Regions from separate parts of the Kitasatospora sp. NPDC002227 genome, predicted to be linked through region 2. Evidence: riboswitches for the same ligand, from Rfam matches in the RefSeq annotation. Region 2 holds a riboswitch; each other region holds the start of a gene.
The links. Region 2 has a riboswitch for S-adenosylmethionine ahead of ABT095_RS00875 (IclR family transcriptional regulator). Riboswitches for the same ligand answer to the same signal wherever they lie in the genome.
Positions count from the first base shown of each region.

Region 1 (9,386 bases), on a different contig from region 2:
GAGAGGCGCCGTGCGCCTGCGGCAGCTTGTCTTCAGACATCTCGTGGCTCATGACTTCTTGGCCTTGGTGGTGTGGGCGGCGACCCAGATCGCGATCGCGATGAGAGCGCCGAGACCGAAGATCCAACCGAACAGGCCCTCGGTCACCGGACCGAGGCTGCCCAGGGTGAGACCACCGGGGTTCGGCTCCTCGTTGGTGGTGTGGCGGACGAAGGCCACGATCTGACGCTTCTGCTCCTCGGGCATGGTGCTGTCCGGGAAGGAGGGCATGTTCTGCGGGCCGGTCTGCATGGCCTCGTAGATGTGCTTGGCGTCGACACCCTCGAGGGACGGGGCGTACTTGCCCTGCGTCAGGGCGCCACCCGCGCCGGCGAAGTTGTGGCACTGCGCGCAGTTGGTGCGGAACAGCTCGCCACCCTTCGACACGTCGTTCGGGTTGGTCGAGGTGTACTGGTCCTTGGTCGGAGCGACCGGGCCGGGGCCGAGGGAGGCCACGAAGGCGGCCAGCTGGTCGATCTGGGTCTGGCTGTAGATGACCTTCTTGCGCGGGACCTGAGCACCCGGCTGCTGGGCCGGCATACGGCCGGTGCCGACCTGGAAGTCGACCGCGGCGGAGCCGACGCCGACCAGGCTCGGACCGTCGGAGCTGCCCTGGCCGTTCAGGCCGTGGCAGGAGGAGCAGCCCACGGCGAAGAGCTTCTTGCCCTCATCGATCGCGAGCGACTGCGCGGAGGCGTCGGCCTGCGCCCGCTGGGCGGGCGCGAACGCGGCGTACACTCCCCCGACGGCCGCCAGGGCGAGAAATAGAACGACCAGCGCCGCCAATGGGTGGCGCCGTCGTGCGGAGAGCTTTTTCACGGAATAACCCCGGTGTCAGGATCTGGTCGGCTGGTGGGTGCGCCCGGGCGCCGGGGTGTCCACCCGGCTGGGAGTGCGCGCGGTCGGTCGGGTCGTGTCTGCGGTCCGGCCGTGAGCCAGCGACCTGATCAGCTGGTTACTTGATCAGGTAGATGGTCGCGAACAGACCGATCCACACGACGTCGACGAAGTGCCAGTAGTACGACACCACGATCGCGGCGGTGGCCTGCTCGTGAGTGAAGCGCTTGGCCGCGTACGTCCGTCCGAGGACCAGCAGGAACGCGATCAGACCACCCGTCACGTGCATGCCGTGGAAGCCGGTGGTCAGGTAGAAGACCGTCCCGTACGGGTCGGAGGACAGCGAGAGGCCGTCCTTCTTGACCAGCTCGGTGTACTCGAAGATCTGACCGCCGATGAAGATCGCGCCCATCACGAACGTGATGGCGAACCACGAGCGGAGCTTCTTCACGTCACCGCGCTCGGCGGCGAAGACGCCGAGCTGGCAGGTGAGCGAGGAGAGCACCAGGATCGTGGTGTTCACCGAGGAGAAGGGGACGTTGAGGGCGTGCGCCTTCTCGGTCCAGAACTCTGCGCCCTTGACCGAGCGGAGCGTGAAGTACATCGCGAAGAGGGCCGCGAAGAACATCAGCTCCGAGCTCAGCCAGACGATGGTTCCGACGCTGACGAGGTTCGGCCTGTTGACCGCTCCGTGCGCGTGTCCGGTTTCTGTTGCTGTTGCTGTCGCCACGACGGACATTATGTCGGTCCCTTATTCCGTCTTCACGCCGGGGGGTGTACCTCGGAGTGTCCGGTGCGTGCGGTATGCCCAGATGGCGGCCGACGGGGTGTCCGGAGCGGGCCCGAGCTGGGCGGTGTCCGATTTCTGACGGTTCTTCGAGGGGCCTCCGGACGGCCTCCTGGCGGGCCGCTCACCCGTGTGCCCCGCGTGTCCGGGGCCGGGCGGGAGCCGGGGTGGGCTAGCAGATGAGCCGTACGGGTGGTGTAAGTGCCTCGGGGTGACGGGCTGTCCTCCGGGTGGGTGACGGCTCCCGCGCGGCGGCTTGAGGGAGATCGCGTCAAGGGGTCACCGGGAGGCCCCCCGGGGGGTAGCATCCGGAGGAGAACGTGGCCCCGGTCACACTCCGGGGTCGGCCAGACCGCGCACACATGTACGTCGTATAAGAGGACGACCTTCCCGGGGAGCAGGGCCCATGGCGCACACCACCGACGAGACGCTCACTGTGCTTGTCTACAGCGACGACCGCAACACCCGGGAGCAGGTGTCGCTCGCGCTCGGCCGCCGTCCGGCCGCCGACCTGCCCGAGCTGGTCTACCAGGAGTGCGCGACCCTGCCCGCCGTGATGAAGGCGCTGGAGAAGGGCGGCATCGACCTCTGCCTGCTCGACGGTGAGGCGACCCCGGCGGGCGGCCTCGGTGTGGCCCGCCAGGTGAAGGACGAGATCTACGGCTGTCCGCCGGTGCTGGTGCTGATCGGCCGGCCGCAGGACTCCTGGCTCGCCGCCTGGAGCCGGGCCGACGCCGCCGTCGCCCACCCGATCGACCCGGTCGCCCTGGCGGACACCGCCGCCACCCTGCTCCGGGCCCGGCTGACGGGCCGCACCCCGGCCGCGCACTGAACCACCCGGGTCCACGACCGCCCGCGCACTGACTGTCTCAGCAGGAGAGAAGGGTGCCGGACATCCCGGCGACCGAAGGCCCCTGCTCGCTAGGCTGGCTCCATCCCTTGTTCGGTGAAGCGATGAGAGCTGGAGTCAGCCATGGTGAACGTGCACCCTGCGAACGGCGGTAGCGACCCCGCGCAGGTGGTCCGCACCTGGCCGGACCTCCTGACCGCGCTGCTCGCCGGCGGTGACCTGAGCCGGGTGGACACCGCCTGGGCGATGGACCGGATCATGCGGGGCGAGGCCAGCCCGGTGCAGGTGGCCGGGTTCATGATCGCACTGCGGGCCAAGGGCGAGACGGTCGAGGAGGTCTCCGGCCTCGCCGAGTCGATGTACGCCCACGCCGAGCCGCTGCACATCCCCGGCCCGGCGGTGGACATCGTCGGTACCGGTGGCGACCGCGCCAAGACCGTCAACATCTCCACCATGTCCGCCGTGGTGGCCGCCGCGGCCGGCGCCAAGGTGGTCAAGCACGGCAACCGGGCCGCCTCCTCCGCGAGCGGCTCCACCGATGTGCTCGAGAAGCTCGGCATCAGCCCGGAGATCAGCACCCGCCGGGTCGCGGAGATCGCCGAGGAGGTCGGCATCACCTTCTGCGCCGCCGCCAAGTTCCACCCCTCGATGCGGCACGCCGCCCCCGCCCGGCGCGACCTCGGCGTGCCGACCGCCTTCAACATCCTCGGCCCGCTCACCAACCCGGCCCACGTCACCGCGCACGCCGTCGGCTGCTTCGACACCCGGCTGGCCGGCCTGATCGCCGGCGTCTTCGCCGAGCGGGGTGATTCCGCACTGGTGTTCCGGGGTGACGACGGGCTCGACGAGCTGACGACCTGTACGACCTCGCAGGTCTGGGTGGTGCGCGAGGGCGGCGTCACCGGGACCGCCTTCGACCCGCGCGAGGTCGGCATCGAGCTGGTCGAGATCTCCGCCCTGCGCGGGGCCGACCCGGAGTACAACGCGAACGTCGCCCGCCGGGTCTTCGCCGGGGAGCGCGGCGCCGTCCGGGACGCCGTCCTGCTCAACACCGCGGCCGGGCTGGCGGCGCTCGACCTGACGGATGCTCCGCTGACCGAGCAGCTGGCCGCCGGGATGGCCCGGGCGGCGGAGGCGATCGACTCCGGCGCCGCCGAGGCCACGCTCAAGGCGTGGGCACAGGCCAGCGCCCGCTAGGGATGTCGGGCCCGCGGGGTGTCTCGGCAAGTGGACACCCCGCGTGGCTTGCTTGACGGTGATCCGTACGCCTGCCTACAGTTCACGCCAGGTCATGAGTGACAGCGCAAAGCCCCAGCTTGCTGTCCGGCAACCCTCCGTCCGTGGCGGGGTGCCCTGGGTGAGGACCGGGCTCCGCGGCGATCCGCCCGTGGGGCAAGCGCGGACGCCTGGTCGTACTCGACACTCCCGGGGGTCCTCCATCCCTTGAGGAGTGTTGTCCCATGTCCGTCTCCGTCGACATCTGCGCCCCGCTCGCCGTCCTCGGCTCCGACGTCCAGGTGCCGCTGGTCTCCGGCGAGAAGGTCGCCTACGCCGCGCTCGACTACGCCGCCAGCTCGCCCGCCCTGCAGCGGGTCTGGGACGACGTCGCCGCCTACGCCCCGTACTACGGCAGCGTGCACCGCGGGGCCGGCTACCTCTCGCAGCTGTCCACCGACCTGTTCGAGCAGAGCCGCCGCACCGTCGAGGAGTTCCTCGATCTGCGCGAGGGCGACCAGGTCGTCTTCACCCGGGCCACCACCGACTCGCTCAACCTGCTGGCGGGCGCCGTCCCGGCCGGGACCAGGGTGTTCGCCTTCGAGACCGAGCACCACGCCTCGCTGCTGCCCTGGCGCCGCGAGGGACTGACCGTCAGCTACCTGCGCGCCCCGCGCTCGCACGACGAAGCCGTGCTGCGCCTCGAGGAGGCGCTGGCCGGGGCCGGGCAGGGCCCGAAGCTGCTGTGCGTGACCGGGGCCTCGAACGTGACCGGCGAGCTGTGGCCGGTCGCCGAGCTGACGGCGGTGGCGCACCGGTACGGCGCGCGGGTGGTGCTCGACGCGGCGCAGCTGGCGCCGCACCACCGGCTCTCGGTGCGGGAGCTGGGCGTGGACTGGGTCGCCTTCTCCGGCCACAAGCTGTACGCGCCGTTCGGCGCCGGGGTGCTGGCGGGGCGTTCGGACTGGCTGGACGCGGCGGAGCCGTACCTGGCGGGCGGGGGCGCCTCGCGGACGGTGGCCCGGGAGGCGGACGGCTCGGTCGCGGTGGAGTGGCAGCTCGGGCCGGCCCGGCACGAAGCGGGGTCGCCGAACGTGATCGGCGCCTACGCGGTGGCCTCGGCCTGCCGGGCGCTCACGGAGGCGGGGTTCGAGGCGCTCGAGGCGAGGGAGCAGCAGCTGATCTCGCTGGTGCGGGAGGGGCTCGCTTCGATCCCCGAGGTGAAGGTGCTGAGCCTGTTCGGGGCGGATGCCGAGCGGGTGGGGGTGCTGTCGTTCGTGGTGGAGGGGTGGAACAGCTCGCACTTCTCGGCGGCACTGTCGGCCGAGTACGGGATCGGGGTGCGGGACGGGCTGTTCTGCGCGCATCCGCTGGTGCGGACGCTGCTGGGCGGGGAGGAGGCGGCGCCGTCCGAGTGCGGCGCTCCTGAGGCGTCGCTGCCGGGGGAGCGGAGCCTGAACGCGATCCGGGTCAGCTTCGGGGCGGGGACTCCGGTGGAGCATGTGGAGCGGTTCGTGGCTGCGGTGCGGGAGCTGGTCGCCGACGGGGCGAAGTGGACGTACCGGAACGAAGGCGGCCGCTGCGTGGCCGATACCCGCCGCTGACCACCGGTTGCACCACCCAGGGGCGCGAGGAACTGCGCGACCGGCCATGTACGGCCTGCGGCCTACCGCTTCGCGCAGGTCCCCGCGCCCCTGGGGGTGTGACCTACTCGTCGTCCAGGCCCAGGGCGAAGGCCGCTTCCAGGTCGTGCTTGGAGTAGGTGCGGAAGGCGATCTGGGTCTCGGTGTGTTCGACGCCGGGGACCTTGTTGAGGCGGCCGGGGATCACGGTGGCGAGGTCGTCGTGGTCGCGGACGCGGACCATGGCGACCAGGTCGTAGCCGCCGGTGACGGAGTAGACCTCGCTGACGCCTTCGATGGCGGCGATCGCCTCGGCGATCTCGGGGATGCGGTCGACACTGGTCCTGATCAGAACGATCGCGGTGATCACGAGGCTTCTCCTTGCCATGGGGGACGCGGCCAGCGTATCCGGCGGGCGGGGGCGGGCCGGACGGCCAGGTACCCGGTGGCGAAACCGATCACGTGGACCAGGTACGCCACTCCGGGCCCGCCGGACCGGACCGACCACCACTGGAGCACGAACCAGAGGCCGAGCACCAGCCAGGCGGGCAGCCGGAGCGGGAGGAAGAGGAGCGCCGGCACCAGCGCGGTGACCCGGGCCCGGGGGTACAGGCGGAGGTAGCCGCCGAGGACGCCGGCGATCGCGCCGGAGGCGCCGACCACCGCGCGCAGGCCGTCGGGGCGGCCGGTCTCGGCGAGGGCGTAGCCGTAGGCGGCGAGGTAGCCGACGGTGAGGTAGAGGAGGAGGAAGCGCAGGCGGCCGAGCCGCTCCTCCAGGCCGGGGCCGAAGACGAAGAGGAAGAGCACGTTGCCCAGCAGGTGCAGCCAGCCCGCGTGCACGAAGAGGGAGCTGAGCACCGAGAGGACGGGGAGCTTGCCGGGGGTGGGGGCCAGGGCGCAGTCGGGGGTGGCCTTGGGGAGGGCGGCGAGCTGTTCGGCGTCGAGCGGGCGCCCGCTGGTCAGTTCGGCCGGGACGGCGCCCCAGCGCTGCTCGTACCGCTGCTCGGCGCAGGCCCGGGCCGGGCCGGTGCCGTACGCCGGGTTGAAGCCGGAGCTCGGGCTCACCAGCACGGTGAGCAGGCAGAGGGCGATCAGGGCCAGGGTGGCCACCGGGGCCCGGCCGCCCGGGCCGGCGCCGCGCACACCGAGCCGGTCGAGGAGGGAGACGGCCATGCCAGCGAGCATTCCTCCCGAAGGCCCGGGCTAGACCGCTTGTCCCGCGAGTGGGTCAACGGCTCGAGGTCTCAGGGCCTGGACCGGTGACCGGGCGCTCACGGGCAGGCAATAGGCTTGGGCCGTTCCGAGACGGCTGTACAGCGCCGTACATAGCTGTCGGGCCACCAGAGATGAGGACTCCAACGATGACCATCGCCGCCCCCACCGCTGAGACCCGCTGGCGCTGCACGCTGTGCGGCAACCTGACCCGCTTCGACGTGACCAGGTCTTCGAGGGTGATCGAGTTCCTGCACTTCGACCTGGCCGGTGAGGCCAAGGTCGAGGAGACCGAGGTGCTGACCGAGACGCTGGAGTCGGTGCGCTGCCGCTGGTGCAACGCCGTCGACCAGGTCGAGCTGGTGGCCCGGCCGGGGGCCGAGGAGCCGGCGGCCGGCGAGGCCGAGTAGCAGGATCGGTCCTCCCGCCGGATCCGGCGGGAGTGTGGCGTGGTCCCGGGTGGGGCACGGTACCCGGGACAATTGCAGAGAGCGGTGGGTTCAAGGGCAGCGGCAATCGGCCGTGGGGACCTCGCACCGCAGGATCGGAGCCGAGGACGTGGTGGACGCAGCGAGGGGGCCGGCCGAGCCGCAGGGGCAGCCGCCCGCTGAGGCCGAGGCCGCCGCGGCCCTGCCCGCGGCCGCCGAGCCCGGCGAGGGTGCGGGGCCCGGCGAGGGCAGGCTGGCCGAGAAGCTGGACCGACCGCTGCCCGAGGGCGTGCGCCGCCGCGTGGTGGGCATTGCCGCCGACGCGCTCGGCGGCCTGCCCGCGGCCGACCTGCCCGCGTCCTTGCGTCAGTACGCCAAGTTCACCCCCGCCCGCCGGGCGAAGTACGCCGCCCCGGCGCTGGCCGCCGCGCTGGAGGCCGAGCCGGCCTTCCGGGTGCGGATAGCGGACCGGCTGCGGCTGGGGCAGCCCGATCTGGTCAAGGCCCTGGAGGCCGGCAGCGTGCCCGGCGCGGCCGACCCGATGGACGTGGCGGCCGCCGCCTACCTGCTGCGCCCGGCCGGGTGGAGCCGGCTGGTGGCCGAGGCCGGCGAGGAGGCCGAGCGGGCCGGGGCCGAGGGGATGGCCGCCGAGGCCGCCCGCTTGGTGGAGAAGCTGCAGGCCGAGCTGGCCGAGCTGCGGACCCAGGCCCGGGCCGACCTGGACCGGCAGCGGGCCGAGGGCGAGAGCGTGCGCAAGGAGGCGGACTCGCTGCGCAAGAAGGTCCGCAGCCTGGAGAGCGACACCCGGCGGGCCCAGGCGGAGACCCGGCGGCTGCAGTCGGAGCTGGACGCGGCCAAGGCGCTGACCTCGGCCGAGCGCAGCGCCGCCGAGAGCGAGGCCCGGCGGCTGCGGCACCGGGTGGTGGAGCTGGAGACCCTCCTGGAGGCGGGCCGCCGCACCGCCCGGGAGGGGCGCTCGGTGGAGGACATGCGGCTGCGGCTGCTGCTCGACACCGTGCTGCACGCCGCCCAGGGCCTGCAGCGGGAGCTGGCCCTGCCGGTGGCCCAGCTGCACCCGGCGGACCTGGTCGAGGCCGTGGTGCCCGGCTCGGCCTCGCCGCACGACGTGGCCCGGCGGGCGCTGGCCGAGGACGACCCGGCGCTGCTCGACCAGCTGCTGGCGATCCCTCAGGTGCACCTGGTGGTGGACGGCTACAACGTCACCAAGACGGGGTACCCGGCGCTGCCGCTGGAGCAGCAGCGGATCCGGCTGCTCGGCGGTCTGGCCATGCTGGCCCAGCGCACCCAGGCGGAGGTCACCTGTGTGTTCGACGGCCAGGACCTGGACGTGCCGGTGATCATGGCGCCGCCGCGCGGGGTCCGGGTCCGGTTCAGCCGGACCGGGGAGACGGCGGACGAGCTGATCCGGCGTCTGGTCCGGGCCGAGCCGCAGGGGCGGCCGGTGGTGGTGGTCTCCACCGACCGCGAGGTGGCGGACGGGGTCCGCAAGGCCGGGGCGCGGCCGGTGAACTCGATCCTGCTGCTCAACCGGCTGGCGCGGAGCTGAACGGCGGCCCGTCGCTTGTGGCGGGCTTGTGTCGGCGGCGTGAATCCGCTCCGGGTACGGAAGTTCGTGGGGGTCGGAGAGTGGCGCAGCCGCTCCAAACTCACTAGGGTCTGGCGTCAAACCTATTTTCCGGACTATCGCCTGATCGGGTGAGTCCAGCAGGAAGAAGGAGCAACACCCTTGGCCTCCCACCGCCGCCCCAAGCAGCCGAGCCGCGCACGGGTCACCGTGCTGACGGCTGCCGCAGCGACCGCGGTCGCCCTGTCCGCGCAGGTGAGTGCCCACGCTGCGCCCGGCCGTCCGTCCGTGGACGAGGTCAAGGCCCAGGTCGACAAGCTGAACGAGGACCAGGAGAAGGCCTCCGAGGCCTACAACGGTGCCAACGAGCGGGCCAACCAGCTGCGTACCCAGGCCTCCCAGCTGCAGGACCAGGTGGCCCGCGGCCAGGAGCAGATGCAGGTGCTGGCCACCGGTCTCGCGGCCGTCGCGGGTGAGCAGTACCGCAACGGCGGCATCGACTCCTCGGTCGCCCTGATGCTCTCCTCCAACCCGCAGGGCTACCTGGAGCAGGCCTCCAGCGCCGCCGAGGTCACCGCGACCCAGGCGCAGACGCTCAAGTCCCTCAAGGACGAGCAGCGCCGCCTGGACCAGCAGAAGCAGGAAGCCGCGGAGGTGCTCGCCGAGCTCGACCGCAGCACCAAGGTCCTCAACGACGCCAAGGCCGAGGTCCAGCAGAAGCTGCAGGAGTCCAAGCGCCTGCTCAGCCAGCTGAGCGCCGCCGACCGGGCCGCCGTGATGGGCGACCGCGCCTCCCGCAGCGACAACCGCG
Region 1 is NZ_JBEOWY010000015.1:141,942-151,327, forward strand. Features, by position in the region: gene qcrA (cytochrome bc1 complex Rieske iron-sulfur subunit) at 1-52, opposite strand, end outside; gene qcrC (cytochrome bc1 complex diheme cytochrome c subunit) at 49-858, opposite strand; gene ctaE (aa3-type cytochrome oxidase subunit III) at 995-1,615, opposite strand; gene ABT095_RS16820 (hypothetical protein) at 2,070-2,495, shown strand; gene trpD (anthranilate phosphoribosyltransferase) at 2,637-3,710, shown strand; SAM riboswitch class IV at 3,801-3,918, shown strand; gene ABT095_RS16830 (aminotransferase class V-fold PLP-dependent enzyme) at 3,974-5,332, shown strand; gene ABT095_RS16835 (Lrp/AsnC ligand binding domain-containing protein) at 5,436-5,720, opposite strand; gene ABT095_RS16840 (rhomboid family intramembrane serine protease) at 5,717-6,523, opposite strand; gene ABT095_RS16845 (hypothetical protein) at 6,712-6,972, shown strand; gene ABT095_RS16850 (NYN domain-containing protein) at 7,193-8,557, shown strand; gene ABT095_RS16855 (C40 family peptidase) at 8,738-9,386, shown strand, end outside.
Region 1: another riboswitch for S-adenosylmethionine. It lies ahead of ABT095_RS16830 (aminotransferase class V-fold PLP-dependent enzyme); the one in region 2 lies ahead of ABT095_RS00875 (IclR family transcriptional regulator).

Region 2 (9,386 bases):
AGCCGACCAGCGAATTGACCCGGCCGACGGTGATGTTGACCGCGACCACGCCCTTGGGGGTGCCGTCCGGGGTGAACACAGGCACCGCCGTCACGATCGAGCGGAAACCCGGCTCGTCCAGGTCGAAGGTGACGGTGTGCCCGGCCCTCAGCTGGGGCAGCACCTCGGAGAGCACGTAGGCCGGCGGCTGGTACGGGTGGCCGACGTAGGCGGGGTAGGGGGAGGTGAGCTGGACGGAGGCGGTGTTGAGCACCACCACCGAGTCCACCCCGGTGGCCTGCCGGACGGCCTCGGCCTCCGGCTGCAGCACCGCCGAGGGGACGGCGCTGTCCAGCGCGGGGATCAGCCCGGGGGAGTGCGCGAAGGACTCCGCCACCCCCCTGGTCACCCGGCGCGCGTCACTGACCGTGCTCGACCGGGCCTGCAGCACCATCGCGGTCAGCGCGGCCGTCACGAGCAGCAGCATGATCGCCAGCTCGATCAGCAGCGCCCGGCCGGCCAGGCTGCGGACGGTCAGCAGCCCCCGGGCACCGCTGCGCCCTGGCCGTCCGGCCGTCCGGGAGGCCCGGGCGGGGGCCGGGATCCGGGCCGGCGGGCCGGGCGGGGCCGGGGGCGGAGGCGACTTGAGCAGGACCATGGGAGCAATCCCCGTTCTCGACCACTGCGCGTGAGCAGCCGACGGAATCCACCATGGCGGGGCGGGCCCGGTGGCCGGTACGGGGAAAATACGTATTCGACTACGTATTCTCAGAATGTCGGGATCGTCCCGGTTTGATGATCATCGGGGGTGAACCCGGGTGACCGCAGCGGAGGGCCCGGGCCGGGCCGGGAATCTCCCGGCCGACCTGACCAGCTTCGTCGGCCGTCGGCAGGAGATCACCGAGGCACGTCGGCTGCTCCCCACCACCCGGCTGCTCACCCTCACCGGCCCCGGCGGGGTCGGCAAGACCAGGTTGGCGCTGCGGGTGGCCGAGACCGCCCGGCGGAGCTACCCCGACGGCACCTGGCTGGTCGAGCTCGCCGACCTCGGCGACGCCTCGCTGCTCGCCCACACCGCCGCGGAGGCGCTCGGCCTGCACGCCGAGAGCGCCCGGCCCCCCGCCGAGCTGCTGATCGACCACCTCGCCCCGCGCACCACGCTGCTCGTGCTCGACAACTGCGAGCACCTGGTGGAGGAGTGTGCCGCCTTCGTGGCCAGGCTGCTGCGCGCCTGCCCCGGCCTCACCGTGCTCGCCACCAGCCGCCAGTCGCTCGGCGGCTACGGCGAGACGGTGCTCCTGGTGCCGCCGCTGCCGGTGCCCGAGGGGGAGCCGGGCCGGGCCGAACTCGCCCGCTACGACTCGGTGGTGCTGTTCACCGAGCGGGCCCGGGCGGCGCTGCCGGGCTTCGACCCGGAGAGCGTGCCGCCCGAGGTGCTGGCCCGGCTCTGCCGCGAGCTCGAGGGCATCCCGCTGGCCATCGAACTCGCGGCGGTCTGGCTGCGGGCGCTCTCGCCGGGCGAGCTGGCACAGCGGCTCGACGAGCGCTACCGGCTGCTCACCACCGGCCCGCGCAGCGCGCCCGGCCGCCAGCGCACCCTGCGGGCGCTGATCGACTGGAGCCACGAGCTGTGCTCCCGGCCCGAGCAACTGCTCTGGGCCAGGGCCTCGGTGTTCGCCGGCGGCTTCGACCTGGCGGCGGCGGAGGCCGTCGGCGGGGGCGACGGGGTGGCGGCCGAGGACGTCCCGGAGCTGGTCCGCTCGCTGGTCGACAAGTCGGTGCTGATCCGGGAGGAGCACCGGGGCAGTGTCCGGTACCGGATGCTGGAGACGCTGCGCGAGTACGGCCAGGAGCTGCTCGCGGGCGGCGGGGAGGAGCAGGCCGTCCGGGCCCGGCACCGGGACTGCTACGCCGCGCTGGTCGGCCGGTTCGCGGCGGAGTGGATCGGGCCGGCCCAGGAGGCCTGGCTGGAGCGGCTGGAGCTGGAGCACGCCAACCTCCGGGCCGCGCTGGGGTACTGCCTCGGCCGGGCGGGCGAGGCCGTGGTGGCGCTGCGGATCGCCACCGGCATCGACGAGTTCTGGACCGTCCGGGGGATCAACACCGAGGCGCGCTACTGGCTCGGCCAGGCGCTGGCGGCGGCGCCCGAGCCGAGCCGCGAGCGGGTCTCGGGCCTGTGCCTGAGCGCCTGGTACGCGCTGCTGCAGGGAGAGGCCGGGGCCGCCGCCCCGCTGCTGGCCGAGGCCCAGGAGCTGCTCGAGGTGGTCGGCGGGGCGGGCCGGGCGGCGTACGCCGCGCAGGTGCGCGGCATGGCGGCGCTGTTCGCCGGGGAACCCGACCGGGCGCAGCCGCTGCTGGAGACGGCACTGGCCGGGTTCCGGGCCGGGCGCCCGGGCGGAGAGCTGTCCGCGCTCACCGTGCTGGGCCTGGCGGAGGGGCTGCAGGGCTCCCGGGAGCCGGGCCTGGCCCACCTGGAGGAGGCGCTCGCGCTGGCCGAGGGCCTGGGGGAGGTGTACTGGCGGTCCTGGGCGCTGTGGGCGCTCGCCTTCCTGGAGCTCGGCCACGACCTGGCGCGGGCGGAGGCGGCCGCCAAGGAGGCGCTCGCGGTCCACGGCCGGCTGCGCAGCGAGCTCGGCACGGCCTTCACCCTCGAGCTGCTGGCCTGGGTGAGCACCCGGCAGGGGCGGCACGCCCGGGCCGCCGTGCTGTTCGGCGCGGCCGCCGCCGGCTGGGAGCGGATGGACGCGGGCCCGGACGGGTACCGCCCGGTGGCCGCCGCGCACGCGCAGCACACCGCCGAGACCCGGGCGGCCCTCGGAGCGGACCGGTACGAGGACGCGCTCCGGCAGGGGCGGCGGCTGCCGGCCCGGCGGGCGGTCGAGCAGGCGCTGGAGCAGCGCGGGCCGACGGGCCGGCCGCCCGACGCCGCCGCGGCCTCGCTGACCCCCAGGGAGCGGCAGATCGCCGCGCTGCTGGCCGAGGGCCTCTCCAACAAGGACATCGCGGCCCGGCTGGTGGTCTCGCCGCGCACCGCCGAGACACACGTCGACCACATCCTGCGCAAACTCGGATTCAGCTCCCGTACCCAGATCGCCGCCTGGGTCGCCGGGCAGGAGCGCGACCCCGGGCCCGAGGACTGACCCGGATCTTGTATCGTTGCCCGCGAATCATCCAGAGGGGTGGAGGGACCGGCCCTACGAAGCCCCGGCAACTCCCCGTCCGGCTCGGCGTGCGAAGTACGCGCCAGACCGTGCGGGGGCAGTGCCAACTCCGGCCTGTCGCCAACGTGGCGCGGGAAAGATGAGGAGACACGGTGCTCTCTGTGCTGTCCTTCGCCCGGGCGCTTCCCGCCCCGGCCCTTCCGCGTACCCGTCTCGTGCCCGGCGCAGGCCCTCGGCCGAATTCCCCGGCCCTTCCGCGCTGACCACCCCCGCTCCCCGCGTGGAGCAGCCGTGCGCGCAACCTCACTGCCGCGTACGGCCTTTGAGACTGGAGTACCTGTCCATGGACAACACGAGCGGCGTCGGCGTGCTCGACAAGGTCACCACCATCCTCGGCACCCTGGAGTCCGGGCCCACCACCCTGGGCGAACTGGTGGTGGCCACCGGCCTGGCCCGGCCCACCGCGCACCGCCTCGCCGTCGCGCTTGAGCACCACCGCCTGGTCAGCCGGGACCTGCAGGGCCGGTTCGTGCTCGGCCCCCGGCTCGCCGAGCTCTCGGCGGCCGCCGGGGAGGACCGGCTGCTCGCGGCGGCCGGCCCGGTGCTGACCCACCTGCGGGACGTCACCGGCGAGAGCGCCCAGCTCTACCGCCGCCAGGGCGAACTGCGGATCTGCGTGGCCGCCGCCGAGCGGCTCTACGGCCTGCGGGACACCGTCCCGCTCGGCATCACCCTGCCGATGAAGGTCGGCTCGGCCGCACAGATCCTGCTCGCCTGGGAGGAGCCCGAGCGCCTGCACCGGGGGCTGCAGGGGGCCAGGTTCACCGCCACCGCCCTCAGCGGCGTGCGGCGGCGCGGCTGGGCCCAGTCCATCGGCGAACGCGAACCCGGCGTCGCCTCCGTCTCCGCCCCCGTCCGCGGCCCGGGCCACCGGGTGGTGGCCGCCGTCTCCGTCTCCGGCCCGATCGAGCGCCTCACCCGCCACCCCGGCGCCCGCCTCTCCCAGGCCGTGGTCGAGGCGGCCGACCGCCTCACCGAGGCGCTGCGCCACGCCTGACCGGCGGGGTCTGAGGCATTGTCAGTCCGGCGGCATACGGTGGGGCGGACCACACGGCTTTGCGGGAGGAGCTCCATGTCACGCGTACGGGTGCACAACTTCGGGGTCTCGCTGGACGGGTACGCCACCGGCGACGGCCAGAGCCTGGAGGCGCCGTTCGGCCACGCGGGCTCGCGGCTGCTCGACTGGGCGCTGGGGACTCGGACCTTCCGGGAGATGATCCACGGTCAGAGCGGCGGCTCCACCGGGGTCGACGACGCCCTCGCGGCCAGCTCGTTCCAGGGCATCGGCGCCGAGATCATGGGGCGGAACAAGTTCGGCCCGCAGCGCGGGCCGTGGCAGGACGAGGAGTGGCGCGGCTGGTGGGGCGACAACCCGCCTTTCCACACCCCCGTCTTCGTCCTCACCCACCACCCCCGCCCGTCGATCGAGCTCGAGGGCGGCACCACCTTCTACTTCGTCGACGCCCCGCCGGAGGAGGCGCTGCGGCGGGCCCGGGAGGCGGCCGGCGGGCTGGACGTACGGATCGGCGGCGGGCCGACCACCGTGCGGGAGTTCCTGGCCGGTGACTTGATCGACTTCATGCACGTGGCCGTGGTGCCGGTCGTGCTGGGGCGCGGAGTGCGGCTGTGGGAGGGGCTGGAAGGGCTGGAGGAGCGGTTCGAGGTGGAGTCCACCGTCGCGCCCAGCGGGGTCACCCACCTGACCTTCACCCGGCGGTAGCGGGCGGCGGCCACGGCGGTGAGGCCGTCCCTGGGGCGGGACGGCCTCCGCGGTCCGTCAGAACGCCGAGTGGGCGAACCAGTGGGCCAGCAGTGCGTCGTCGCCGTGCACCTCGAAGCGGTCCGAGGTGCGGTCGAGGCGGCCGTAGAGCAGGAGCAGCAGGTCGGCGGCGGTGCCGCGGACGGTGGCGTCGGCGGGCTCGGCGGGCTCCTCGGAGAGCTTCTCGGAGGTCTCGAGGGTGAGGCTGTCGGGGCGCAGGCGGACCAGCCAGTCGCCCGCGCCGTCGGTGCGGGCGAAGCGGATGGTGCGGTTCTCGGCGCGCAGCTCGGCCGTCTTCGGGGCGAAGAGGGCGGCGAAGGGCAGGTTGGTCAGGAACTCGGCCACGCCGTCGGCCGCGAGCGCCGGGTCGATGTCGGCGGGGAGGCCGAGTGCGAGCTCGGCGTCCACCCGGTGGACCAGCGTCTCGAAGGCCATCCGGCGGACCCAGAACCTGGCGTGCTGGTCCGCGCCCCAGGCCCACATGGGCGCGTCCAGGTCGAGCCCGGTCCAGACGGCGGCGGCCTCCGCGGCGGCCTCGCCCAGCCAGGCGGGGTACTCCGCCGGGCTCTCCGGCAGCTTGAGGTCGACGTCACGGCTGGTCGGCGGCTGCAGGCTGCCCTTGCCGAGCAGGTCGGTGAACCAGCGCTGCGCGCTGCCGGTGTGCCGGACCAGGTCGGCCAGCGTCCAGTCCGGGCAGGTGGGAACGGGGAGCGACGGGTCGGCGTGCTGGACGGCCGCGACGAAGCGGGTGGTCTCGGCGGCGACGGCGGTGCCGTGGTCGAGCGGGGTCATGAACGTGGTCTCCAGGCGCTCAATGTTTCAGTACGTGAAACAACCCTGAAGACGCTAAGCCTCAAATGTTGACCCTGTCAAACATTGCGGGGGATGACGATGAGCGAGCAGCACACCGAACCGGTGGTAAGCGTCCGCGGTGGCGCCGGCTGCCGGCCGCTCGGGCGGGGTGAGGCGTCACTCGGGGCGTGCCGGGGCCGGCTCGTGGTCGGGGTAGGCGGCGAGGAGGGCGAGCCAGAGCTGGAAGCGGTCCTGCATGGACTGCAGGGAGCGGCCGGTGAGGCGTTCGATCTGGTCGAGGCGGTAGCGGACGGTGTTGCGGTGGACGTAGAGCTGGTCGGCGACGGCCTGGACGGAGCAGTCGGCGGCCAGGTAGGCGTGCAGGGTGGTGACCAGGCCGGCGTTGTTGGCCCCGTCGAAGCGGGTGAGCGGGCGCAGCACTTCGGCGGCCAGCTGCTTGAGCGGCAGGTCGGGGCTGGAGAGCAGCAGGCGCGGCAGGTTCAGCGGATCGCCCGCGTGGACACCGGGCCCCCGGGAGAGCGCCGCCTGGGCCTCGAACCAGCTCCAGCGCAGCCCGTCCACGCCCCGGTAGCAGCCGCCGATGCCGACCGAGGCGCGGGTGTCGAGACCGGCCAGCGCGCCGGCGAGCCGCCGGGCCGGCTCCTCCACGGGCGCCGACTGCGGGAGGAGGGCCACCAGGTACCGGCCCACCACGGCCGTGAGCACCGGCTCGGGGGCGTCCGCCTGCTCCGGGGCCAGCCACGGCAGCCGGGCCAGCCGCTGCTCGGCCGCCCGGTCGCCGCCCTCCGGTGCCAGGGCGCCCAGTACGACCCGGTGGGCCGCCTTCGCGTCGAGCCCGAAGGCGGCGAGTCTGCGCTCGGCGGCCGCCGGTGCGAGCACGTCCCGCACGATGTCCTCCACCACCTGGCCGACCAGCTCCCGCCGCCCGGCCAGGTGCGCCTGACGGCGGGCCAGCTCCAGGCCGATCAGCCGCACCGCGTACGGCAGCACCTCCGCCGCCGGCCCGGCCGAGCGCAGGCACAGGTGACCCGCGAGGGCCCCGTCCACCTGGACGGGCAGCCGCAGCGGCCCGGTGGGCCCCGGCCCGTCCCGCCGCTCCGGGACGGCGGCCAGCACCACGCCGTGCCGGTCGACCACCGCCGCCTCGGAGCCACTGGCCCGGTGCAGCACCCGCAGCAGCGCGGTCAGCCCCTCGCCGGACAGCAGGGCCTGGACCAGCAGGTCGTGCTGGTCCACCAGCCGCCGCTGCGCACTGTGGTCCTCGGCCGCGATCCGCTCCGCCACCAGCCGGTTGACCGCGATGAACGGTGTCTCGTAAGGGACTTCGAGCACCGCCAGGCCCGCCCGCTCGGCCTCGGCCACCGTGGCCCGCGGCACGGCGGTGTGGCTCAGCCCGGTGCCGAAGCCGATGCCGGAGGCGCCCGCGGCCGCCACCTGGCGGACGAAGCCGGCCTGGGCGGCGGCGGTGCGCTGGCGCAGGCCGGTGGTGAGGAGCAGCTCGCCACCCGTCATCCACGGGGTCGGATCGGCCAGTTCGGTCACCGCGACCCACCGTACGACGCGGTCGAGGCCGGCCGGGCCGGTGCACAGCCGCAGGCCGAGGGCCTGGTCCTGGAGCAGATCACGCAGAGCTACGGGCATGCGCGGGACTGTAGCGCCGCACAACTCACCGGCGGAAGACCGTGCGGGTGTCCATGGCCGGCGGGAGCCGGTCTTCCCTAGGGTTCGAGGTGCCGAGCCGTCGGTCACGGCGGAGGGAACGACCCGAGGGGTACGCGGAGTTGACGAACGAAGACCGCCGGTCTGAGGCCGCCGGACCCGGCGCGATCCGGCTCGAAGGCCTGGCGAAGAGCTTCGACGGCCAGGTCCGCGCGGTCGACGGGGTGGACCTGGAGATCGGCGAGGGCGAGTTCTTCGCGATGCTCGGGCCGTCCGGCTCCGGGAAGACCACGGTGCTGCGCATGATCGCCGGCTTCGAGGCGCCGAGCTCGGGCCGGATCCTGCTCGGCGGCACCGATGTCACCGCGCTCGCGCCGTTCGACCGGGACGTCAACACGGTGTTCCAGGACTACGCGCTCTTCCCGCACATGACGATCGAACAGAACGTCGGCTACGGCCTGATGGTGCGCAAGGTGCCCAAGGCCGAGCGGGCCGAGCGGGTGCGGGCGGCGCTCGCGATGGTCCGCCTCGACGGCTTCGAGCGGCGGCGCCCCGCGCAGCTATCCGGCGGCCAGCGTCAACGGGTGGCGCTGGCACGGGCGTTGGTGAACCGGCCGAAGGTGCTGCTGCTCGACGAGCCGCTGGGGGCGCTCGACCTGAAGCTGCGGCACGAGATGCAGGTGGAGCTCAAGCAGATCCAGCGCGAGGTGGGGATCACCTTCGTGTTCGTCACCCACGACCAGGACGAGGCGCTCACCATGGCCGACCGGGTCGCGGTGTTCAACGCCGGGCGGATCGAACAGGTCGGACCGCCCGCCGAGGTGTACGAGCACCCGGCCACCGCGTTCGTGGCCGGCTTCGTCGGCACCTCCAACCTGCTCGACGGCCAGGCGGCCGAGCAAGTCGTCGGGGAGAGCGGCCTGTTCAGCATCCGGCCGGAGAAGATCCGGATAGCTCACCCGGACGACCCGGCCGGCCCCGACGAGCTCTCCGCGACCGGGCGGGTGGCCGAGGTGGTCTACGCGGGCGGCCACACCCGCTTCCTGGTCGACCTGACGGCGGGCGGCCGGCTCACCGCCGTCCGGCAGAACCTGGAGGAGGGCTCGGCCGACGTCCAGCGCCACCGCGGCGCCGAGGTCGTCCTCGCCTGGCAGCGGGGGCACACCGTCCGCGTCGGCTCCTGACACCCACTTCCCTCGAGAACGGACCAACTCGCATGCGTATCCGCTCGATCGCCGCCGCCGTGGCCGCGGCGCTGCTCGCCGCAGGCTGCAGCAGCGCCGCTCCGACCGCCGGGGCCGGCCACAGCCTGACGCCGCCGAAGCTGCCGATGCTCCAGACCCTGGGCACCGGGGAGGGCCAGGTGAACCTGGTCGCCTGGGCCGGGTACGCCGAGGACGGGGCGGACGACAAGGACGTCGACTGGGTCCACCCCTTCGAGCAGCAGACCGGCTGCAAGGTCAACACGAAGATCGCCGGGACGTCGGACGAGATGGTCTCGCTGATGAAGACCGGCCAGTACGACGCCGTCTCGGCCTCCGGGGACGCGACCCTGCGGCTGATCGCGGCCGGGGACGTCGCGCCGGTCAACACCTCGCTGGTGGCGAACTACGCGGACATCTACCCAGGCCTGAAGAACCAGCCGTGGAACTCGGTGAACGGCCAGATGTACGGCATCCCGCACGGCCGCGGCGCCAACCTGCTGATGTACCGCACCGACAAGGTCTCCCCGGCGCCGGACTCCTGGAGCGTGGTCTTCGACGGCGCCTCGAAGTACGCCGGCCACGTCACCGCCTACGATTCGCCGATCTACCTCGCCGACGCCGCGCTGTACCTGATGAAGACCAAGGCCGAGCTGGGCATCAAGAACCCCTACGCCCTGGACGACGCCCAACTGAAGGCGGCCGTCGAGCTCTTGAAGACCCAGCACAAGGCGGTCGGCGAGTACTGGAGCG
Region 2 is NZ_JBEOWY010000001.1:191,151-200,536, reverse strand. Features, by position in the region: gene ABT095_RS00885 (SpoIIE family protein phosphatase) at 1-637, opposite strand, end outside; gene ABT095_RS00880 (ATP-binding protein) at 798-3,119, shown strand; SAM riboswitch class I at 3,144-3,286, shown strand; gene ABT095_RS00875 (IclR family transcriptional regulator) at 3,484-4,197, shown strand; gene ABT095_RS00870 (dihydrofolate reductase family protein) at 4,273-4,920, shown strand; gene ABT095_RS00865 (maleylpyruvate isomerase family mycothiol-dependent enzyme) at 4,978-5,751, opposite strand; gene ABT095_RS00860 (PucR family transcriptional regulator) at 5,929-7,413, opposite strand; gene ABT095_RS00855 (ABC transporter ATP-binding protein) at 7,554-8,615, shown strand; gene ABT095_RS00850 (ABC transporter substrate-binding protein) at 8,648-9,386, shown strand, end outside.

Region 3 (9,386 bases), on a different contig from region 2:
ATGGAGGCGGCGTTCTGCAGGGCCGAGCGGGTGACCTTCGCCGGGTCGATGATGCCGGAGGCGATCAGGTCGACGTACTCGTTGGTCGCGGCGTTCAGGCCGTGGCCGGCGGGGAGGTTGCGGACCTTCTCCACCACGACGCCGCCCTCGAGGCCGGCGTTGACCGCGATCTGCTTGATCGGGGCCTCCAGGGCCACGCGGACGATGTTGGCACCGGTGGCCTCGTCGCCCTCGAGCTCCAGCTTGTCGAACGCGACACCGGCCTGCAGCAGCGCGACGCCACCACCGGCGACGATGCCCTCCTCGACGGCGGCCTTCGCGTTGCGGACGGCGTCCTCGATGCGGTGCTTGCGCTCCTTGAGCTCGACCTCGGTGGCCGCGCCCGCCTTGATGACGGCGACGCCACCGGCGAGCTTGGCGAGGCGCTCCTGGAGCTTCTCGCGGTCGTAGTCCGAGTCGCTGTTCTCGATCTCGGCACGGATCTGGTTCACGCGGCCGGCGACCTGGTCGCTGTCGCCGCCACCGTCGACGATGGTGGTCTCGTCCTTGGTGATGACCACCTTGCGGGCGGTGCCCAGCAGGTCGACGCCGGCGTTCTCGAGCTTGAGGCCGACCTCCTCGGAGATGACGGTGCCACCGGTGAGGATGGCGATGTCGCCGAGCATGGCCTTGCGGCGGTCACCGAAGCCCGGGGCCTTGACGGCGACGGACTTGAAGGTGCCACGGATCTTGTTCACGACCAGGGTCGACAGGGCCTCGCCCTCGACGTCCTCGGCGATGATGACGAGCGGCTTGCCGCTCTGCATGACCTTCTCGAGGAGCGGCAGCAGGTCCTTGACCGAGCCGATCTTGGAGTTGGCGATCAGGATGTACGGGTCCTCGAACGAGGTCTCCATACGCTCCAGGTCGGTGGCGAAGTAGGCGGAGATGTAGCCCTTGTCGAAGCGCATGCCCTCGGTGAGCTCGAGCTCGAGGCCGAAGGTGTTGCTCTCCTCGACGGTGATGACGCCTTCCTTGCCGACCTTGTCCATCGCCTCGGCGATGAGCTCGCCGATCTGGGTGTCAGCGGCGGAGATGGAGGCGGTGGAGGCGATCTGCTCCTTGGTCTCCACGTCCTTGGCCTGCGCGAGCAGCTGGTCCGAGACGGCCGCGACGGCCTTCTCGATACCGCGCTTGAGGGCCATCGGGTTGGCGCCGGCGGCGACGTTGCGCAGACCCTCGCGGACGAGCGCCTGGGCGAGCACGGTGGCGGTGGTGGTGCCGTCACCCGCGACGTCGTCCGTCTTCTTGGCGACCTCCTTGACGAGCTCCGCACCGATCTTCTCGTACGGGTCCTCGAGCTCGATCTCCTTGGCGATGGAGACACCGTCGTTGGTGATCGTGGGGGCGCCCCACTTCTTCTCAAGGACGACGTTGCGGCCCTTGGGGCCCAGCGTCACCTTGACGGCGTCGGCAAGCTGGTTCATGCCGCGCTCAAGGCCGCGGCGAGCTTCCTCGTCAAACGAGATGATCTTGGCCATCGGAAGTGGTCCTCCAGGACACGGTCGACTGCTCGGACCAGAGGTGCCCGCGACGGACGGCCCTGGTGTGCGGGGGTCATGTCCCCTACCGCTCCCGGGGGCCTCACCGACCCGGTCCGTTGTCACTCTCACGCTGTGAGTGCTAACGCCAATGATTAGCACTCGGGGGTGTCGAGTGCAAGCCCAATCGGCCGACACGCACGTGGCACCCGCACACGGCAGCAGGCCCGCACGACGGGTGTCGTACGGGCCTGCCGGGCGAAGCTAGTCGTTGAGCACCAGCTCGAGGCGAGCCGAGGCTCCGCAGTGCGGAAAGGTCAGACCGCGGGCGCACGGACCATGTCCGCCTGCGGGCCCTTCTGCCCCTGGGAGATCTCGAACTCGACCCGCTGGCCCTCTTCGAGGGTGCGGTAGCCGTCCATCTGGATCGCGCTGTAGTGGACGAACACGTCCGCACCACCGTCGACCGCGATGAAGCCGTAGCCCTTCTCGGCGTTGAACCACTTGACGGTGCCCTGAGCCATTCCGAACTCCCCTTGTGCTGTGCTGGCCCTTCACGGACCCGCAGGGTGCGGGCCCAGGTCTGATCGAGCGAGCCCGAGGTACCCCCCTGGGCCCCACCGAATACGTCGACCGCGGCTGAATGTATCCGGACAGACGCCCTCTGCAACAGGCCCAACTTCATGGAATTCCCTGGCAACGACAAGGGACGGACCGGGGCGAATGCCGCACCGCCGAACAATTCGCCCCGGACAGAGCAGGGCGAAAGGCACAGATTGCCCGAAGATTTCTGACGACAGCCTGACATCTTCTGTGCAGGACTACCGGACGGACGTCTCAGCGGCCGGACGGGCCTTGCGTACGCGATCGGTCGGCGGGGCGGGCAGCCGTGGCCGGCTGGGCGTACGAGAGGTGGGATCGGGGCGGAGAGGAGACGCCCGCTAAAGCCGCACTCTACTCTCCCCCGGACCGTGCGATTTCCACCGGACACGCGAAGGCCGCCGTCGAAACCGGAAATTCCTGTTCCGGTTCCGACGGCGGCCGGTAAAGCTTTCCCGGCCCCCGGAAGGGGTCAGCAGCCGCCCGCGACGGCAGGGATCACCGAGACGCTCGCGCCGTCCCCCACGGCCGTCTCCAGGCCCTCCGCGAAGCGCACGTCGTCGTCGTTCACGTAGACGTTGACGAAGCGGCGCAGCTTGCCCGTGTCGTCCAGGATGCGCGCGGCGATGCCGGGGTGGTTCGCCTCGAGGCTCCGGATCACCTCGGCGAGGGTGGCGCCCTCGGCGGTGACCTCGGCGGACCCGCCGGTGTAGGTGCGCAGGATGGTCGGGATGCGGACGGTGGCGCTCATGTTCGGCTCCTTGCGAAAGGCGGGGGGATTCAGGCGGTGGCGAGGCCGGCCGAGCGGAACGCGTCCAGCGTCGGGCGGATGACGGCGGTCATGCCGGCCTCGGAGACGGCGTCCAGGGTCTTCAGGCCGTCGCCGGTGTTGATCGCGACGGTCTCCTTGGCCGGGTCGAGCTGACCGGTCTCGACCAGCTTCTTCAGCACACCCACAGTCACCCCGCCCGCCGTCTCGGCGAAGATGCCCTCGGTGCGGGCCAGCAGCTTGATCGCCTCGACCACCTGGGCGTCGGTGACGTCCTCCACCGCGCCGCCGGTGCGGCGGGCGATGTCGAGCACGTACGGGCCGTCGGCCGGGTTGCCGATCGCCAGCGACTTGGCGATGGTGTCCGGCTTGACCGGGCGGATCACGTCGTGGCCGGCCTTGAAGGCGGCCGAGACCGGGGAGCAGCCCTCGGCCTGGGCGCCGAAGATCCGGTACGGGCGGTCCTCGACCAGCCCGAGCTTGATCAGCTCCTGCAGGCCCTTGTCGATCTTCGTCAGCTGCGAGCCCGAGGCGATCGGGATGACGATCTGCTCCGGCAGCCGCCAGCCGAGCTGCTCGCAGATCTCGTACGCCAGCGTCTTGGAGCCCTCGCCGTAGTACGGGCGCAGGTTGACGTTGACGAAGCCCCAGCCCTCGCCGGCCGGGTCGCCGATCAGCTCGGAGCAGAAGCGGTTCACGTCGTCGTAGTTGCCCTCGATGCCGACCAGCTCGCCGCCGTACACCCCGGCCATCACGACCTTGCCCTGCTCCAGGTCGTGCGGGATGAACACGCAGGACTTGAAACCGGCCCGGGCGGCCGCCGCGCCCACCGCGCCGGCCAGGTTGCCGGTCGAGGAGCAGGAGAGGGTGGTGAAGTTGAAGGCGCGCGCCGCCTCGATGGCGCAGGCGACCACGCGGTCCTTGAAGGAGTGCGTCGGGTTCCCGGAGTCGTCCTTGATGTGCAGCTGGGCGGTGAAACCGAGCTCGCGGCCGAGGTTGTCGGCCTTCACCAGCGGGGTCCAGCCGGGGTTGAGATTGGGCTTCGAGGCGACATCGGCCGGGACGGGCAGCAGCGGGGCGTAGCGCCAGATGCTGGCCGGGCCGGCCTCGATCCGCTTGCGCAGCTCCTCGGCGGGGGCGCTGCCGAAGTCGTAGGCGATCTCCAGCGGCCCGAAGCACTCCAGGCAGGCGAAGCTGGGGCCGAGCGGGAAGCGGGTGCCGCACTCGCGACAGGACAGCGCGGCGGCCGGGCCGAGGTCGACGGCGGCAGGGGCTTCAGGGGTAGCGGTAGCCATGGTGGCGGAGGCCTCTCTCCTCATCTTCCCCGTGGCGCGGGCGCGCCACAGGACGGAATTGGCACCTGTCCCGCCGGGGCCTCGACCGAGAACGGTCAGTAGCCGTGCGAGAAGGTTGCCGGGACGTCGACGGGCCGTTCCCTCAGTCCCTCTGGATGAGCTCTGTGAAGTTGTGGTCATACTCCTGGGCCGACCCCGATGTGCGAAGGCCTGGACCCAGTACGAAGACTGTATCCGAAGGCAGTCCCGTTCCGAGGGAACGTCCGACCTGCGAGATGACACAGCCCAGAACCGGCCGCGGGGCGGAACACCCTTGGGGGCGCGGCGCCTTGTACAACCGATGGATCACCCGACGAGCAGCTAGGAGCGACACAGTGCCAGCAGAGCTGACCCCGGCTCTTCTCCCGGAGGTGGCCTCCTGGCTGCGCCGCCGCTCGTGGACGGCCGCGGACCGGCCCGACGAGATGCTGCTCGCCGCCAAGCGCGCGGCGGGCCCGGCCGGCACGGTCAGTGTGGTGCTGCCCGCGCTGGACGAGGAGCCGACGGTGGGCGAGATCGTCCGGGTGATCCGCACCGAGCTGATGGAGCGCCTCCCGCTGGTGGACGAGCTGGTGGTGGTCGACTCCGGCTCGGTGGACCGCACCGCCGAGCTGGCCGCCGCCGCCGGCGCCCGGGTGGTGCACCGGGACGACGTGCTGCCCCGGCTGCCCGCCGCGCCCGGCAAGGGCGAGGTGCTCTGGCGCTCGCTGCTCGTCACCTCCGGCGAGATCGTCTGCTTCATCGACGCCGACCTGCGCGAGTTCGACCCGGCCTTCGTCTCCGGCATCGTCGGGCCGCTGCTGACCGACCCGGCGCTGCAGCTGGTCAAGGCGATGTACGACCGCCCGCTCGAGACCGACGGCGCGGTCGTCCCGGCCGGTGGCGGCCGGGTCACCGAGCTGGTCGCCCGCCCGCTGCTCAATCTGCACTGGCCCCAGCTGGCCGGCTTCGTCCAGCCGCTCGGCGGTGAGTACGCGGCCCGCCGCTCGCTGCTCGAGCGGCTGCCGTTCCCGACCGGGTACGGCGTGGAGCTCGGCCTGCTGGTGGACGCGCTGGACGAGGTCGGCCTGGACGCGCTGGCCCAGGTGGACGTGGGCGTGCGCCACCACCGCCACCAGGACGGCCAGGCGCTCGGCCGGATGGCCGCCACCATCTACCGCACCGCGCTGGAGCGGCTGGACCGCGCCCACCGGCTGAAGGCCGAGTCGGACTTGGTGCACCCGCTGCTCACCCAGTTCACCCGGGACCCGGTCACCCGGGAGTTCACCGCGCACACCCACCCGGTCAGCGCTCTGGAGCGGCCGCCGATGCGCGAGGTCCCGGAGTACCGGGCCCGCCGGGGCTGAGGCCGGCCGCCGGTGCCGCCGGCCACTGCCGCCGGCCACTGCCGCTGGCTGATTGCCGCTCCCCGGCCGCGCCGAGGGTTTGCTGCCGGGAGGACCCGGCAAGGTTGGCAGTATGAGCGAACGTTCGAACCAGCACGGTGTGGCCCCGGTCCTGGTCGCCTCCAACCGCGGGCCGGTGTCCTTCAGCAGCGGGGACGACGGCGCGCTGACCCTGCGCCGGGGCGGCGGCGGCCTGGTCTCCGGGCTCTCCGCGATCGACGACCCCTCGGCCGTCTGGGTCTGCGCGGCGCTCGGCGACGCGGACCGCCAGGCGGCCCGGCAGAGCCCGGACGGCCGGCTCGACCTGGGCGGCTTCGACACCGCCGGCCAGGCCGTCCGGATGCTCGACATCGACCCGGGCACCTTCACCCGGGCCTACAACGGGGTGGCCAACTCCACCCTGTGGTTCGTCCACCACCTGCTGTACGACACCCCGGTCAGGCCGGTCTTCGACGAGCGCTTCCGCCGTGAGTGGGAGTCCTACCGCGCCTACAACGCCGCCTTCGCCGAGGCACTGGCCGCCGAGGCCGCGCCCGGGGCGGCCGTGCTGGTGCAGGACTACCACCTCTCGCTGGCCCCCGCCCTGCTCCGCGAGCTGCGGCCGGACCTCAGGACCGGCCACTTCTCGCACACCCCCTGGGCTCCGCCCGAGTACTACCGGATGCTGCCGGACGACGTGGCCGCCGAGGTGCTCACCGGCATCCTCGGCGCCGACCGCGCCGCCTTCCTCACCCGCCGCTGGGCGCTCGCCTTCGCCGACTGCTGCGAGGCGGTGCTCGGCGCTGCGGTGGACCGCGCGGCCCTGACTGTCACCTACGGCGGCCGGGTGGTCCGGCTCGGCGTGCACGGGCTCGGCGCCGACGGCGAGTTCCTGCGTGAGCGTTCACAACAGGCGGACGTCGCCGCCCGGCTCGCGGCCCTGCGCGAACAGGTCGGCGAGCGCCGCACCATCGTCCGGGTGGACCGCACCGAGCTGAGCAAGAACATCGTGCGCGGGCTGCTCGCCTACCGGCACCTGCTGCGCTCGCGGCCCGAGTGGCTGGAGCGGGTGGTGCACATCGCCTTCGCCTACCCCTCGCGGCACGACCTGCCCGAGTACCGGGAGTACACGGCCGCCGTGCAGCGGATCGCCCACGAGATCAACGACGAGTTCGGCACCCCGAGCTGGCAGCCGGTCGTGCTGCACGTCAACGACGACTTCCCCCGCTCGCTGGCCGCCTACCGGCTGGCCGACGTCGCCCTGGTCAACCCCATCCGGGACGGGATGAACCTGGTCGCCAAGGAAGTCCCGGTGGTCTCCGACGCGGGCTGCGCCCTCGTCCTCTCCCGCGAGGCCGGCGCCCACGCCGAGCTCGCCGAGGACGCCATCACCGTCAACCCGTACGACGTCATCGCCACCGCCGAGGCCCTGCACCAGGCCCTCACCATGCCCGCCGCCGAACGCACCGAACGCACCAAGCGCCTGGCCGCGGCGGCCACCGCCCTGCCGCCGCAGCAGTGGTTCCTGGACCAGCTGCACGCGCTCGGCTAACCGGCCAACTCCCGGGCCAGTTCGGCCAGCAGGGCCACCACACCCTCCGGGCCCGGCACCACCAGGTCGGCCTGGTCGGCGAGCCGGGTCACCTGGCGTTCGCCGGTGGTGGTCGCGCTGCTGCAGACCAGCAGGCCGGGGCGGCCCTCCTTGCGGCGCTGCTCGACCACCGCGTAGGCGGGGAGGTCGCCGAGGTCGTCGCCCGCGTACAGCACGGCACGGGCGGCGAGTTCGTCCAGGTACTCGGCGAGGGCGGCGCCCTTGTCGACGCCCGGCGGGCGCAACTCCAGGACGTAGCGGCCCGGTTCGACCACCAGGCCGTGGGCGGCGGCCAGTTCGGCGACCGGCCGGCGGAGCAACTCCAGTGCGGCGTCCGGGTCTTCCGTCCGGCGGGTGTGCACGGCCAGGGCCCGGCCCTTGTCCTCCACCCACGTCCCGGCCGGGGCCTGCGCCAGCGCCTCCGGCAGCTCGGCCCGCACGGCGGCCACCCCGGGGGGCGGCGGCGGGGAGGAGAGCTCGCCCGTCGCGGCGTCCCAGCGCTCGGCGCCGTACTGCCCCAGCACCGTCAGCCGCTCCAGGCCGGGCACCCCGGCGAAGCCGCCGTACCGCACCGCCAGCTCCGCCGGCCGCCCGGTGACGATCACCACCCCGGCCAGCCGCGGCGCCAACGCCGCCAGCGCCGGCACCACCCCCGGGTGCGCCCGCGCCCGCTCCGGATCCGCCACGATCGGCGCCAGCGTCCCGTCGAAGTCGAGCCCCACCACCGCCCGCCCCGGATCGGCCAGAATCCCCGCCAGCCCGTCCTGCCCAGCCGTCGTCCTCAGCTCCATACCGACGAACGTACCGTTGCACGACCTGTTCGGGGGCGCGAGGAACTGCGCGAGTCCGGAAGTAGCCGACCTGCGAGCTCCCGCCGGGAGCCACTATCTGGCTGCGCGGTGCTGCTCCCGCAACCGCCGCAGCCGGTTGACCAGGACGGGAGCCTCCGCCAACGCCGCCTCCCGGTCGAGCAGACCGTTCAGCAGTTGGTAGTAGCGCGTCGCCGAGAGGTCAAGCTCCTCCCGCACGGCCCGCTCCTTGGCACCGGCCGCGCGCCACTGCCGCCCCTCGATGGCCAGGATCGCCCGCTCCCGCTCGCTCAGCTCCGTCACTCTGTCATTCTGCCCGGCCGACCCGACACACTCTGCCGTCACCGGCCGTGCCCGGCAGCGGCTAGCGTCGTGACCATGGACAACAGCTTCGCCCTGCACATCCCCGACGCCGAGCTCGAACCCGACCCGCTGGACCCGGGCCAGATCGTCTCCGGCAGCCCGGAGGTCACCGGCAAGGTGATCTGGGAGTCCGAGGACGGTTCCCGCGTGCGCGGGATCTGGCAGATCACCCCCGGTGTGGTGACCGACACCGAGGCGGACGAGATGTTCGTGGTGATCAGCGGCCGGGCCACCATCGAGTTCGAGGGCGGCCCGACCCTGGAGGTCGGCCCGGGGGACGTCGCGGTGCTCCGGGAGGGCGACCGCACCACCTGGACGGTCCACGAGACCCTCCGCAAGGCCTACGCGATCGGCTGAGAGTCCAGCTGGAGATCACCCCCGCGCCCGGGCGGCGGCCTGCGCCGCCGCCTGCTGCAGCGCGGTCAGCACCTGGCCGCCGTCGTCGGTGACCGCCTTGCCGATCTGCTGCTTCACCAGGGTGCTGACGGAGTCCCAGGCCGGGTCGCCCAGCGGGTAGAAGCTCGCGTTCGGCAGGGCGGCGAGGAACTGCTTGAGGTCCTCGTGCCTGCCCGCCGTCATGGCGGCCAGGGTGTCCTGGGTGACGGGCAGCAGGTTGTACTGCTCGTCGAACTTGAGGGTGTTCTCCTCGCGGTAGACCCAGGCGAGGAACTTCTTGATCTCGGCCCGGTGCCCGTTCGCCTTGAAGGCCATCATCCAGTCGGCCACGCCGAGCGTGATCGGCTTCGCCCCGGCGTCCTTGCCGGGGATGGTGCTGGTGCCGTAGTCGATCTTCGCGTTGACGGCCTTCTGGATCAGCGAGGGGTGCCCGTCGAGCATCGCCACCCTCCCCGCCGCGAAGTCGCCGAAGGCGGTCTTGCGGTCCACCGAGCCGGGGTCGGGGTAGGTCAGGCCGGGCCGGACCAGCCGGGTGCGCAGCCAGTCGAAGGTGGCCCGGTTCTGCTGGCTGTCGATGGTGTAGTTGCCCGCGCTGTCGGCCAGGCCGCCCCCGCCGCTCATCGTCCACATGCTTGCCTCG
Region 3 is NZ_JBEOWY010000009.1:73,213-82,598, reverse strand. Features, by position in the region: gene groL (chaperonin GroEL) at 1-1,520, opposite strand, end outside; gene ABT095_RS10890 (cold-shock protein) at 1,838-2,044, opposite strand; gene ABT095_RS10885 (ubiquitin-like small modifier protein 1) at 2,593-2,871, opposite strand; gene thrC (threonine synthase) at 2,901-4,184, opposite strand; SAM riboswitch class I at 4,202-4,346, opposite strand; gene ABT095_RS10875 (glucosyl-3-phosphoglycerate synthase) at 4,559-5,569, shown strand; gene ABT095_RS10870 (alpha,alpha-trehalose-phosphate synthase (UDP-forming)) at 5,682-7,139, shown strand; gene otsB (trehalose-phosphatase) at 7,136-7,969, opposite strand; gene ABT095_RS10860 (DUF3263 domain-containing protein) at 8,063-8,290, opposite strand; gene ABT095_RS10855 (cupin domain-containing protein) at 8,366-8,707, shown strand; gene ABT095_RS10850 (extracellular solute-binding protein) at 8,723-9,386, opposite strand, start outside.
Region 3: another riboswitch for S-adenosylmethionine. It lies ahead of thrC (threonine synthase); the one in region 2 lies ahead of ABT095_RS00875 (IclR family transcriptional regulator).